DNA from 2 places in the Allobosea sp. 29B genome. Region 2 is predicted to be linked to the other one. Evidence: predicted binding sites of a transcription regulator. Region 2 holds the regulator's gene; the other holds the start of a gene.

Region 1 (6,151 bases), 2.6 Mb from region 2:
TAGAGGCGGAAGCGCCTCAACGGCCGGTCAGGAAGAAGCCTGACAGAGCATAGGCCAGCGCCGAGATCAGGCCCGCCGCCGGCATGGTGACGATCCAGGCGAAGACGATCCCACGGGCGACGCCCCAGCGCACTGCGGTGACCCGCCTTGCCGCGCCGACGCCGATGATCGCGCCGGTGATGGTGTGCGTGGTCGAGACGGGGACGCCGAGATAGGTCGCCAGGAACAGGGTGATGGCGCCGCCGGTCTCGGCGCAGAAGCCCTGTTGCGGCGAGAGGCGGGTGATCTTGGAGCCCATGGTGTGGACGATGCGCCAGCCGCCGCAGAGCGTGCCGAGCGCCATCGCCGCCTGGCAGGAGATCACCACCCAGAACGGCACCGAGAAGGTCTCGCCCATCATGCCGTGCGAGAATAGCAGCACGGCGATGATGCCCATCGTCTTCTGCGCGTCATTGGCGCCGTGCCCGAGCGAATAGAGCGAGGCCGAGACGAATTGCAGGAGGCGAAAGGTCGAATCGACCTTGATCGGCGCCGCCTTCAGGAAGGTCCAGGAGACGATCAGCACCAGCAGCAGCGCCAGCGCGAAGCCGATCGCCGGCGACATGAAGATCGCGAGGAAAGTTTTGCCGAGCCCCCACCAGACGATCGACGAGAGGCCGACCTTGGACAGGCCGGCGCCGACCAGCCCGCCGATCAGCGCATGCGACGAGCTCGACGGGATGCCGGCGATCCAGGTCACGACATTCCAGACGATCGCGCCGGTCAGTGCGCCGAAGATCACGCGGTCGTCGACGATCGTCGCCTGGATGATGCCGGAGCCGACCGTCTGGGCGACGTGCAGGCCGAAGAACAGGAAGGCGATGAAGTTGAAGAAGGCGGCCCAGAACACCGCCCATTGCGGCGCCAGCACCCGCGTCGAGACGATGGTCGCGATCGAGTTGGCGGCGTCATGCAGGCCGTTCAGGAAATCGAACAGCAGCGCGACGGCGATCAGGAAGAGGAGGGCAGGGGCGAAGCTGGCGAAGTCCACAGGAGGCCGCGCCGCTCAGAGGTGTTCGAGCACGATGCGGCTGACGCGCTTGGCGACGTCCTCGAAGCGGTCGACCACCTTTTCCAAGTGGTCGTAGATCTCAGCGCCGACGATGAAGCCCATGGCGTCGGTGCCGCGATGGGCCTTGAACAGCTCCTTCAGGCCCTGATCGTAAAGCTGGTCGGAGTGCTCCTCGATTGCCCCGATCTCCTTGGCGAGCGCGCCGATGCCGACCGCGTGCTTCTTGATGTCGCGCAGCATCGGCAGGAGCTCGCCGACCTTCTGCGAGGCTGCGACGACCGTCTTGCCGAGCTCCTGCATGCAGGGCGTAAAGCTCTCGACCTCGAACAGGCGGATCGCCTTGGCAGTCTTCTGCATCTGGTCGATGGCGTCGTCCATCGAGCCGATCAGTTCCTCTATGTCGCCGCGGTCGAAGGGCGTGATGAAGGTGCGGCCGACCTCGAGCATGACCTCGCCGGCGATCGCGTCGGCGCGGTTCTCCTCGGCGAAGATCTCGGAACAGCCGGCCTCGATCGGCGTCGCCCCGCTGAGCAGGCCGTCGAGCGCCGCGGCGCCCGCCTGCAGCGTCTGCGCATGACGCTCGAACAGCACGAAGAACTTGTCTTCCTTCGGCAGCAGCTTCTGGAACCAGCCCAGCATCGGAACGGCCTCTCACCAACTTAGTCCGCCCCGCGGCAAATGAGCGGGATGACACGCCTGCGCCTTTTGTGACAGTTTTGCGACAACGGCAATCCGGATTCACCGGTTTTGCCAGCCGCCGGCCTCGACGTCGGCGGGCACAGAAGACGAAAGGGAGGATTTGGATGTTTACACGCAGGATCGCGCTCGTCTCGGCGCTCGGACTGGCCCTGGCCGCCTCGGCTGTTCATGCGCAAGCGCCGTCGGGCAAGGTCACGGTCGTGACCTCGTTCTCGAAGGACGTCACCGACCCGATCAAGAAGGCCTTCGAGAAGGCAGTGCCCGGTGTCACGCTGGAGGTCCAGAACCGCAACACCAATGCCGGCGTGAAATATGTCGAGGAGACCAAGGCCAACAATCAGGTCGACCTGTTCTGGGCCTCAGCGCCCGACGCCTTCGAGGTGCTGAAAGGCAAGAGCCTGCTCTCTGCCTACAAGCCGAAGGCGACCGGCATCCCCGACAAGATCGGCTCCTATCCGATCAACGACCCGGCCGGCTTCTATTTCGGCTTCGCCGCGTCCGGCTACGGCATCATGTGGAACGAGCGCTATGCTAAGGCCAACAAGCTGCCCGAGCCGAAGGACTGGCAGGACCTCGCCAAGCCGGCCTTCTACGGCCATGTCTCGATCGCCTCGCCGGCACGCTCGGGTACGACGCATCTGACCGTCGAGACCATCCTGCAGGGCGAGGGCTGGGAGAAGGGCTGGCGTACCCTCAAGGAGATGTCCGGCAATTTCCACTCGATCACCGAGCGCTCCTTCGGCGTGCCGGAGGCGGTCAATTCCGGCCAGGTCGGCGTCGGCATCGTCATTGACTTCTTCGCCTTCTCGGCGCAGGCCTCGGGCTTCCCGGTCAAGTTCGTCTACCCGACGGTCACCACGGTCGTGCCGGCCAATGTCGGCATCATCGCCAACCCGCCGAACAAGGCGGCGGCCGAGGCCTTCATCGAGTTCCTGCTCTCGCCGACCGGGCAGGAGGTGCTGCTCGAGCCGGGCATCCGTCGCCTGCCGGTCAACCCTGCGGTCTATGCCAAGGCCGGCGCCGATTATCCGAACCCGTTCACGGATCCGCGCTTCCAGAAGATGATCGGCTTCGACGTCGACAAGTCGGAAGCGCGCACCGCCGTGGTCGACACGCTGTTCGACCAGCTGATCTCCTTCCAGCTCGATGCGCTGAAGGGCGTCACCAAGACGCTGCACGAGGTCGATGCGGCGCTGGCCAAGAAGCCGAACGCCCAGGCCAAGGCGCTCGCCGACGAGGCGCGCAACTTGATTGCGGCGCTCCCCGTCACCGAGGCGCAGGCCGCGAGCCCGGAGCTGCGCGCCGCCTTCACCGGCGGCAAGGAGAAGGGTGCGCGCCAGGCCGAGGTCGAGGCGCAATGGGCAAGCTTCGCCCGCGACAACTATGCAAAGGCGAAGGCCAAGGCCGAGGAGGCGCTGAAGGCGGCGAAGTGACAGGCTTTTCAAGCTCCGCCGTCATCCCGGGCGTAGCGAAGCGGAGACCCGGGATCCATTCCGGAACGGTTCAGGAATGGATCCCGGATCGGCGCGGCTTCACCGCTTGTCCGGGATGACGGTGCTTTGATTGATCAGCGATCAGGCCAGACATGACCGCCATTTCTGCAACCACTCCGCCTCGCGCTCGCGCGTTCTCCGCCACGCCCGGCCAGATCGCGCTGGCGCTCGCCATCGCGGCCTTCCTGCTCGTCTTCCTGGTCCTGCCGGTGGCGACGGTGATCTATGTCGCCTTCACCGAGAAGGGCACCTCGACCTTCACGCTGGTCAATTTCTACGATTTCGTCCGCACCGAGCTGTTCATGCGCTCGTTGTGGAACTCCTTCTATGTCTCTGCGATGTCGGTGGTCTGGGCCTCCGTGCTCGCCCTGCCGCTCGCCTATCTCACCACGCGTTTCGCCTTCCGGGGCGCCGCGATCGTCCAGACCCTCGGCTTCCTGCCGCTGATCATGCCGCCCTTCGTCGGCGCCGTGGCGATGCAGCTCTTCTTCGGCCGCAACGGCTCGATCAACCTGCTGCTCGACGACTGGTTCGGCTTCAAGATCGACTTCATGGAGGGGCTGAACGGCGTCATCTTCGTCCAGTCGGTCCACTATTTCCCGTTCATCCTGATCAACCTCTCGGCGGCGCTGCGCAATATCGACCGCGCCATGGAGGAAGCCGCGCAGAATCTCGGCTCTTCCGGCTTTCGCCTGTTCCGCCGCATCGTCTTCCCGCTGGCGCTGCCGGGCTATCTCGCCGGCGCCTCGTTGGTGTTCGTCAAGGTCTTCGACGATCTCGCGACGCCGCTCTTGCTCAACGTCAAGGACATGCTGGCGCCGCAGGCCTATCTGCGGGTGACCTCGATCGGCATCGCCGACCCGATGGGCTACGTCATCTCGGTCGTGCTGATCGTCGCCTCGGTGCTGGCGATGTGGCTCTCGGCGCTGGCGCTGAAGGGGCGCGACTACGCCACGACCCAGCGCGGCGGCGGCGGACTCGCCCGGCGGGTGATGCGCCCGCATGAGGCGGTGCTCGGCTACGGCGTCGTCATCCTGATCCTGGCGCTGGTGCTGGCGCCGCACCTGGCGCTGCTGCTGCTCTCCTTCGCCACGGTCTGGTCGTTCTCGCCACTGCCGGACGCCTATACGCTCGCCCATTATGGCCGCGTCTTCGGTGAGAGCTCGCTCTACATCAAGAACACGCTGATCTACGCCACGCTCGCCGGCGGCATCGACATCGTGCTCGGCGTCGCGATCGCCTATCTTGTGCTGCGCACCAAGCTGATCGGCCGCGAATGGCTCGACTGGATGGCGACCTCGGCGCTCGCCATTCCCGGTGTCGTGCTCGGCATCGGCTATCTCAGGACCTTCTACGGCATCACCCTGCCGGACGGGACGCCGCTGGCGGCACTCTGGATCACCATCGTGATGGCGCTGGCGATCCGCCGTTTGCCCTATGCGTTGCGTGCCTGCCATGCCGCGCTCCAGCAGATCTCGGTCTCGCTGGAGGAGGCGGCTGAGAATCTCGGCGCCACCAAGGCCCGCACGGTGCGCCGCATCGTCGTGCCCTTGATGACGGGCGGCATCCTCGCCGGCTTCGTCACCTCCTTCGCGACGGCGGCGGTCGAGCTCTCGGCGACGTTGATGCTGGTGCAGTCCAATTCCGACGCACCGCTGGCTTATGGCCTCTATGTCTTCATGCAGTCGGCTGCCGGGCGCGGGCCCGGCGCGGCGCTCGGCGTCGTCGCGGTCGTGCTCGTCGCCGCCTGTACCTTCCTCTCGCACCTCATCGTCGAACGCAGCCAGAAGGCCAAGGGAATGGGCCACTGACATGAACGCAAACGTCTCCCTGACCACGCCGGCCGTCTCGGTCGCGATCGAGGGCGTCAACCTCTCCTATGGCGACAACCATGTGCTGAAGGACGTCAACCTCGCGATCGAGCCGGGCGAATTCTTCGCCTTCCTCGGTCCGTCCGGCTGCGGCAAGACCACGCTGCTTAGGCTGATCGCCGGCTTCAACCACGCCGATACCGGCCGCGTCGCGATCGGCGGGCAGGACATCTCCGGCCTGCCGCCGTGGAAGCGCGATGTCGGCATGGTCTTCCAGTCCTATGCGCTCTGGCCGCATATGAGCGTGCGCCGCAACGTCGCCTTCGGGCTGGAGGAACGCGGCGTGAAGCGCGCCGAGATCGACCGGCGGGTCGAGGCGGCGCTCGGCCTCGTCGGGCTCGCCCATCTCGCCGAGCGCCGGCCCTCGCAGCTTTCCGGCGGCCAGCAGCAGCGCGTCGCGGTGGCGCGCACCGTCGCGGTCGAGCCCAAGGTGCTGCTGCTCGACGAGCCGCTCTCCAATCTCGACGCCAAGATGCGCGTGCAGGTCCGGCGCGAATTGCGCGACCTGCAGCAGCGGCTCGGCCTGACCACGATCTTCGTTACCCATGACCAGGAGGAGGCGAACTCGATCTGCGACCGCATCGCCGTGATGAACGACGGCATCGTCCAGCAGGTCGGCACGCCGATGGAGCTCTATGAGCGCCCCGCCAACCTCTTCGTTGCCGGCTTCCTCGGCACGGCCAACATCCTGAAGGGGCGGGTCGTCGGCAGCGGCGCCGGGCGCAGCTTCGAGATCGACGGCGGCACGAAATTCCCGATCGGCGAGGGGGTGTCCGTTCCCGATGGTGCGGCGCTGGTCTTCCGTCCGCAGCATGCCAGCCTCGTCGAGCGGGCCGGCTCGCAGGGCGGCGCGCTGTCCTTGCCCTGCGCCATCGCCAACCGCGAATTCCTCGGCGCGAGCGTCCGCTACGGCGCTCGGATCGGCTCCGCCGAGGTTGCGGTCGACATGCCGTTCCAGTCCGGGCGTGAGCTGTTCGAGGTTGGGAGCGAGGCCAGCTTGAAGCTCGCCTCGGGGGCGCTTCACTGGCTCTCCGCCT
Region 2 (6,151 bases):
GTCACCATCATTGGCGAGCCGCCGAGCTCGCGGATGCCGACGTCGAAGGAGACGCGCGTCCGCAGCGAAGGCTGCTCGAAGATCATGGCAATGACCTTGCCTTCGAGCAGGCGGTCGCCGGCGGCGGCGGGCGTGCGCCGGCGGGCCTTGATGTCCTCGCCGGCCTTGAGGATGGCGCGGAGTTCTCCGGCCGAAAAATCAGAGAGATCGAGAAAGTGACGCGTCGCAGACATCATGCTCACTCCGCCGCCGGCCGGGCGAACTCCGCCTCGACCGCGCCAGCCGCCTTGTCGAGCCGCGCCACCGCCGCGGCCACTTCGCTCTCGCCGATGATCAAGGGCGGCAGCAGGCGCACGACATTGTCGCCGGCGGCGACCACGAGCAGGCCGGCGGCCCGCGCCTGCGCGACGAAATCGGTGTTCGGGGTCTTGAGCTTGAGGCCGAGCATCAGCCCCTCGCCGCGGATCTCCTCGATCACCTGAGGATGCTGATCCTTGAGCTGGGCCAGCGACTGGCGCAGGCGCAAGGCCGTCTTCTGGACATGGTCGAGGAAACCATCAGCCAGGATGACGTCGAGCACGGCATTGCCGACCGCCATGGCGAGCGGATTGCCGCCGAAGGTGGTGCCATGCGTGCCCAGCGTCATGCCCGACGCCGCCTCCTCGGTGGCGAGGCACGCGCCCATCGGGAAGCCGCCGCCAATGCCCTTGGCGATCGACATGATGTCGGGGGCGACACCGTAATGCTCATAGGCGAAGAACTTGCCGGTGCGGCCGACGCCGGTCTGGATCTCGTCGAAGATCAGCATCAGCCCGTGCTCGTCACAGAGCTCGCGGAGCTGCTTGAGGACACGCATCGGCACCGAGCGCAGGCCGCCCTCGCCCTGGATCGGCTCGATCATCAGCGCGGCGGTCTCCGGCCCGATCGCGGCCTTCAGCGCCGCCTCGTCGTCGAACGGCACCTGGTCGAAGCCGTCGACCTTTGGGCCGAAGCCGTCGATGTATTTCTGCTGGCCACCGGCGGCGATGGTCGCGAGCGTGCGGCCATGGAAGGCGCCCTCGAAGGTGACGACCCGGAAGCGCTCGGGATGGCCCTTCGCGGCGTGGTACTTGCGCGCCATCTTGATCGCGCACTCGTTCGCCTCGGCGCCCGAATTGGTGAAGAAAACGCGTTCAGCGAAGGTCGCCTCGCAGAGCCGGCGGGCGAGCTTCTCGCCCTCGGGCATCGTGTAGAGGTTGGAGGTGTGCCAGATGCGCTGCGCCTGCTGGGTCAGCGCCTCGACCAGATGCGGATGGGCGTGGCCGAGCGAATTGACGGCGATGCCGGCGCCGAAATCGAGATAGCGGGTGCCATCGGCGGTGATCGCCCAGGCGCCCTCGCCACGCTCGAGCGCGATCGGGGCGCGGGCATAGGTCGGCAGGAGAACGGAAGAAGCGGAAACGGTGCTCATGGAGCAAAATCCTTGCGGCGAGACAGGAAGGTAGCGCGGAATCTCGGGCCGGGAACGGCAGGGTGGGACGCAAGGCGGCATGATGCCGGCACGATGCGACCCGCCGGCGACATTATCGTCGCTGGCCGCTCCCGCCGTCTCGTCGCGCGTCAAGCCGCATCAAAGGAAAATCCCGATCGCTCAAAAACATAAGCGCCGCCCTTGGGGGCGGCTGCGTCGGGTGACTATGCAAAACCGGCCCGGCCCTGTCAATTCCGGCTGACCTCGCGGCAGCGTTGCCGAATAGACTCACTGTCCGGCCGTCTGCGGCGATTGGCTGGGGAAAAGCCGAATTACGATTCGGCGACTCTTGTGGCCGAGTCAGGCCATCTTGTATGGTCCTCTTCGTCAGATACGACATCTCGTGCGGCGTCTCCTGTATCGTCAGTTCCGGGCGTAACGGCTTCCGTTTTGTAACGGACGCTGCCGGTATCGGATTCCGCCATGATCTCTCCCTATGCCTCGCCGGCCCGCTGGCGAAGCATGACGAAGACAGGTGCAACCCCATGACCGAAGCCGGAGCCTGGACCGACGAACGCGTCGAACTGCTCAAGAAGCTCTGGAATGACGGCCTGAGCGCAAGCCAGATCGCTGCCGAGCTCGGCAGCGTCACGCGCAACGCCGTCATCGGGAAGGTTCACCGTCTCGGCTTGTCCGGCCGGGCCAAGAGCCCCGGCTCGGCCACGCCGCGCCCGCGCAAGCCAGCGGCCCGCCCACCGAGCCACCCGGCCGGCCATCAGAACGGTGGCTCTGGGCTGACTCGCGGCAACACCGCGCTGGCCCCGCAGTTCGCGCCCGAGATCGCGGCCGAAGCACAGGTCGAACGCGCTCCGGCGCCGGCCGAGGACGTGGTCGTGCCGTTCTCCGAGCGGGTCACGATCATGGATCTGCGCGAATATATGTGCCGCTGGCCGATGGGCGACCCGACCACGCCGGAGTTCCGCTTCTGCGGCGGCCGCAGCGCGACCGGCATGCCCTATTGCACCTATCACGCCCGGATCGCCTACCAGCCGGCAGCCGACCGGCGCCGCGACCGCAAGCCCATCCGCGCCTGAGCGCTCGGAACTGAGTGGCACGACCATGAAAGCCGGCCGAAAGGCCGGCTTTTCGTTGTCGAGGCAGTTCCTGTGTCAAAGCAGGAAGTGAAATCCGAAGCCCAGGATGACGAAGCCCGCCGCGACGACCTGCGCCACGAAGAGCGGCTGCAGGCGCGAGGCCTTCTCGGCTTGATCAGCGGCCTTCTCGGCCCGCGACATGTGGTCCCTGGCCTTGAACTGCTCGGGACCGCCATCCCCTTCCAGATCCATCCGCACCGTGATGAACGCGATGACCAGGCCGAGTATGCCGAGACCGAAGAAGCCGACCAGGCGGAGCGCGCCATAGCCGACGCCGATCAACAGCGCGGCGAGAAAGGGAAAGGCGATATAGTCCCATTTGGTGAAGCGCATGAAGGCAATCTGCGGGAACCGCGCATCGTCGTCCAGCCGATGCAACCGAACGCCAAACGGCAAGGAGAGAGCATGGGTCCTGTCGAATATGCCTGCGCGCTGCCGATCCGGGATGGGCAGCTCCTGTTGGGCTTGCGGGCTCCGCACCGCCGGAACCGCCCCTCCTGCTGGGATACGATCGGCGGCCATGTCGAGCCAAGCGAGGCCGTCGAGGCCGCCCTCGTCCGCGAGCTGCAGGAAGAGCTCGGCGTCACGACGACGGTCTTCCGCCGTTTCGAGACGATCGAGACGACCGAGACGGATGGCGTCACGCCCGCACTCTGGCATCTGTTCGCGGTCATCGAATGGACCGGCGGCGAGCCCAGGATCAGCAATGACGAGCATAACGAGATCCGCTGGTTCACCTTCGATCAGGTCCGATCGCTGACCCCGCTGGCATCGGAGGCCTATCGCCCGGTCTTCGCCCGGCTGGCCGCGGCTTTCGGGCCGGAAGCGTAGGCATCAGCATGGCGACATTCGCGACCTACGCAGGCGCGGCGCTGGCGGAGATCGCCGGCTGCTACGCCTTCTGGGCCTGGCTCAAGCTCGGCAAGCCGGTCTGGTGGCTGCTGCCGGGCCTGGGATCGCTCGCGGCTTTCGCCTGGCTGCTGACCCTGCTCGACAATCCAGCCGCCGGGCGCGCCTTCGCCGCCTATGGCGGCGTCTATATTGTGGCGTCGCTGGCCTGGATGGCGCTGGTCGAGAAGATCGCGCCCGACCACTACGACCTGGCCGGCGCCGCGCTCTGCCTCGCCGGCGCGGCGGTGATCGTCGCCGCGCCGCGCTGACAGAAGCGCTCAACTTCGCGCAAAAGTCTCGTCGAAGGCATAGCCGGCGCCGCGCACCGTGCGCAGCGGGTCCTTGGCATTGGCGGGCGTGATCGCCTTGCGCAGGCGCCCGACATGAACGTCGACGGTGCGCTCGTCGATATAGACGTCGCGGCCCCAGACGGCGTCGAGCAATTGCGCCCGGGAATAGACCCGGCCCGGCGCCTGCATCAGGAACTCGAGCAGGCGGAACTCGGTCGGTCCGAGATGCAGCTCGGCCCCGGCACGGCGGACACGGCGGGTGGTGCGGTCGAGTTCGAGATCGCCGGCAGCAAGTAAGCCGGCAACGTGGCCGGGCTTGGCACGGCGCAGCAGCGCCTGGATGCGGGCGATCAGCTCGGGCAGCGAGAAGGGCTTGACGACATAGTCGTCGGCGCCGGTGGCAAGGCCGCGCACGCGCTCGGTCTCCTCGCCGCGGGCCGTCAGCATGATGATCGGCACGCGCTCGGTGTCGCGGCGCGTGCGCAGGCGCCGGCAGAGCTCAATGCCGGAGAGGCCGGGCAGCATCCAGTCGAGCAGGACGAGATCGGGCGTATGGTCGCGCAGATGCAATTCGGCGTCGTCACCGCGCGCCACGCTGTCGACCTCGAAGCCCTCGGCCTCAAGATTGTAGCGCAGCAGCAGGGTGAGCGGCTCCTCGTCCTCGACGATCAGGATGCGTGCGGGCATGTCAGGGTCCGTTCAAGCCCCGCCAGTTCAGCCATTGGCTGCCGGCAGGTCGACGAGGATGTTGGTGGTGTCGAGCTTCGGCCGGGTTTCGTCCATGGACTGGCCGGTGACGAGGTAGTGGATGGTCTCGGCGATGTTGGTGGTGTGATCGCCGATGCGCTCGACATTCTTGGCGCAGAACAGGAGGTGCGTGCAGAAGGTGATGTTGCGCGGATCTTCCATCATATAGGTCAGGAGCTCGCGGAACAGCGAGGTGTAGAGCGCGTCGATCTCGTCGTCGCGGCGCCAGACATCCATCGCCTTCTGCTCGTTGCTAGCGGCATAAGCGTCGAGCACGTCCTTGAGCTGGGCCTGAACCAGGCGGCTCATATGCTCGAGGCCGACCACGGCGCGATGCGGCGGCGAGAACTGGCCGGAGATCGCGACGGCGCGCTTGGCGATGTTCTTGGCGAGGTCGCCGACACGCTCGATGTCGGCGGCGATGCGGATCGCCGAGATCAGCTCGCGCAGGTCGTTCGCCAGCGGCTGGCGGCGGGCGATGGTCAGCACCGCCTTTTCCTCGACCTCGCGCTGGAGATTGTCGAGGCGCTGGTCGGCGCTGATGATCTTCTGGGCGAGCGCGGTGTCGCGGCGCACCAGCGCCACGGTGGAGTCGCCGAGCATGCGCTCGGACATGCCGCCCATCTCGGCGAGGCTGCGGCGCAGCCCTTCGAGATCGGCGTCGTAGGAGCGGACGATATGGTCGGACATGGGGCGTATCCTTGGGGCTTGCCGACGCTTCGGAATGTCAACCGAAACGGCCGGTGACGTAGTCCTGCGTCTGCTTCTTATGCGGGTTCATGAAGATGTTGTTGGTGGCGTCGAACTCGATCACCTCGCCAAGGTACATGAAGGCGGTGTACTGCGAGATGCGCGCCGCCTGCTGCATGTTGTGGGTGACGATGACGATGGTGAAGTCGCTCTTCAGCTGCTCGAGCAGGTCCTCGATCTTGCCGGTCGAGATCGGGTCGAGCGCCGAGGTCGGCTCGTCGAACAGGATGACCTCGGGCTTCTGCGCGATGGTGCGCGCGATGCACAGGCGCTGCTGCTGGCCGCCGGAGAGGCCCATGCCGGAGCTCTTCAGCTTGTCCTTGACCTCGTCCCAGAGGGCGGCACGGCGCAGCGCGCCCTCGACGCGGTCGTCGAGCTCCGACTTCGGCGGCTTCTCGTAGAGGCGGATGCCGAAGGCGACGTTGTCGTAGATCGACATCGGGAACGGCGTCGGCTTCTGGAAGACCATGCCGATGCGCGAGCGCAATTCGTTCACGTCGACATTGTTGGAGATGATGTTGCGGCCGTCGAGCAGGATCTCGCCGGTCGCCTTCTGCTCGGGATAGAGCGAGTAGATGCGGTTGAAGATGCGCAGCAGGGTCGACTTGCCGCAGCCCGACGGGCCGATCAGCGCGGTGACGTGCCGGTCACGGAAGTCGAGGTTGATGTTCTTCAGCGCCTTGTGCTCGCCGTAGTAGAAATCGAGGTTCTTGACGGCGATGCGAACGGGAGCTTCGGCGTCCAGCGTCTGCGGGCTCAGTTCAAGGGTCGAAAGCATCTGCATGGTCCTTCCGATCGGACGCTTATCACTTGCCGCCGCGCACGATGCGCCGGGCGATGATGGAAAGCACGAGGATTGAGACGGTGAT

Evidence for each region. The regulator PhoB, encoded in region 2, activates phosphate uptake and scavenging genes when phosphate is short. The targets are predictions, from matches to a motif close to TGTCATNNANCTGTCAT.
Region 1: a site for PhoB is predicted at 1,759-1,775, ahead of GV161_RS23715 (DUF47 domain-containing protein). Genes of this name have one in related genera too.

Annotation. Positions count from the first base shown of each region.
Region 1 is NZ_LR733817.1:4,884,247-4,890,397, forward strand. Features, by position in the region: gene GV161_RS23710 (inorganic phosphate transporter) at 17-1,030, opposite strand; gene GV161_RS23715 (DUF47 domain-containing protein) at 1,046-1,690, opposite strand; gene GV161_RS23720 (extracellular solute-binding protein) at 1,855-3,183, shown strand; gene GV161_RS23725 (iron ABC transporter permease) at 3,336-5,054, shown strand; gene GV161_RS23730 (ABC transporter ATP-binding protein) at 5,056-6,151, shown strand, end outside.
Region 2 is NZ_LR733817.1:2,273,065-2,279,215, reverse strand. Features, by position in the region: gene argF (ornithine carbamoyltransferase) at 1-236, opposite strand, end outside; gene GV161_RS11155 (aspartate aminotransferase family protein) at 239-1,450, opposite strand; gene GV161_RS11150 (GcrA family cell cycle regulator) at 1,996-2,544, shown strand; gene GV161_RS11145 (hypothetical protein) at 2,620-2,937, opposite strand; gene GV161_RS11140 (NUDIX hydrolase) at 3,010-3,435, shown strand; gene GV161_RS11135 (YnfA family protein) at 3,444-3,764, shown strand; gene phoB (phosphate regulon transcriptional regulator PhoB) at 3,774-4,472, opposite strand; gene phoU (phosphate signaling complex protein PhoU) at 4,500-5,222, opposite strand; gene pstB (phosphate ABC transporter ATP-binding protein PstB) at 5,260-6,060, opposite strand; gene pstA (phosphate ABC transporter permease PstA) at 6,089-6,151, opposite strand, start outside.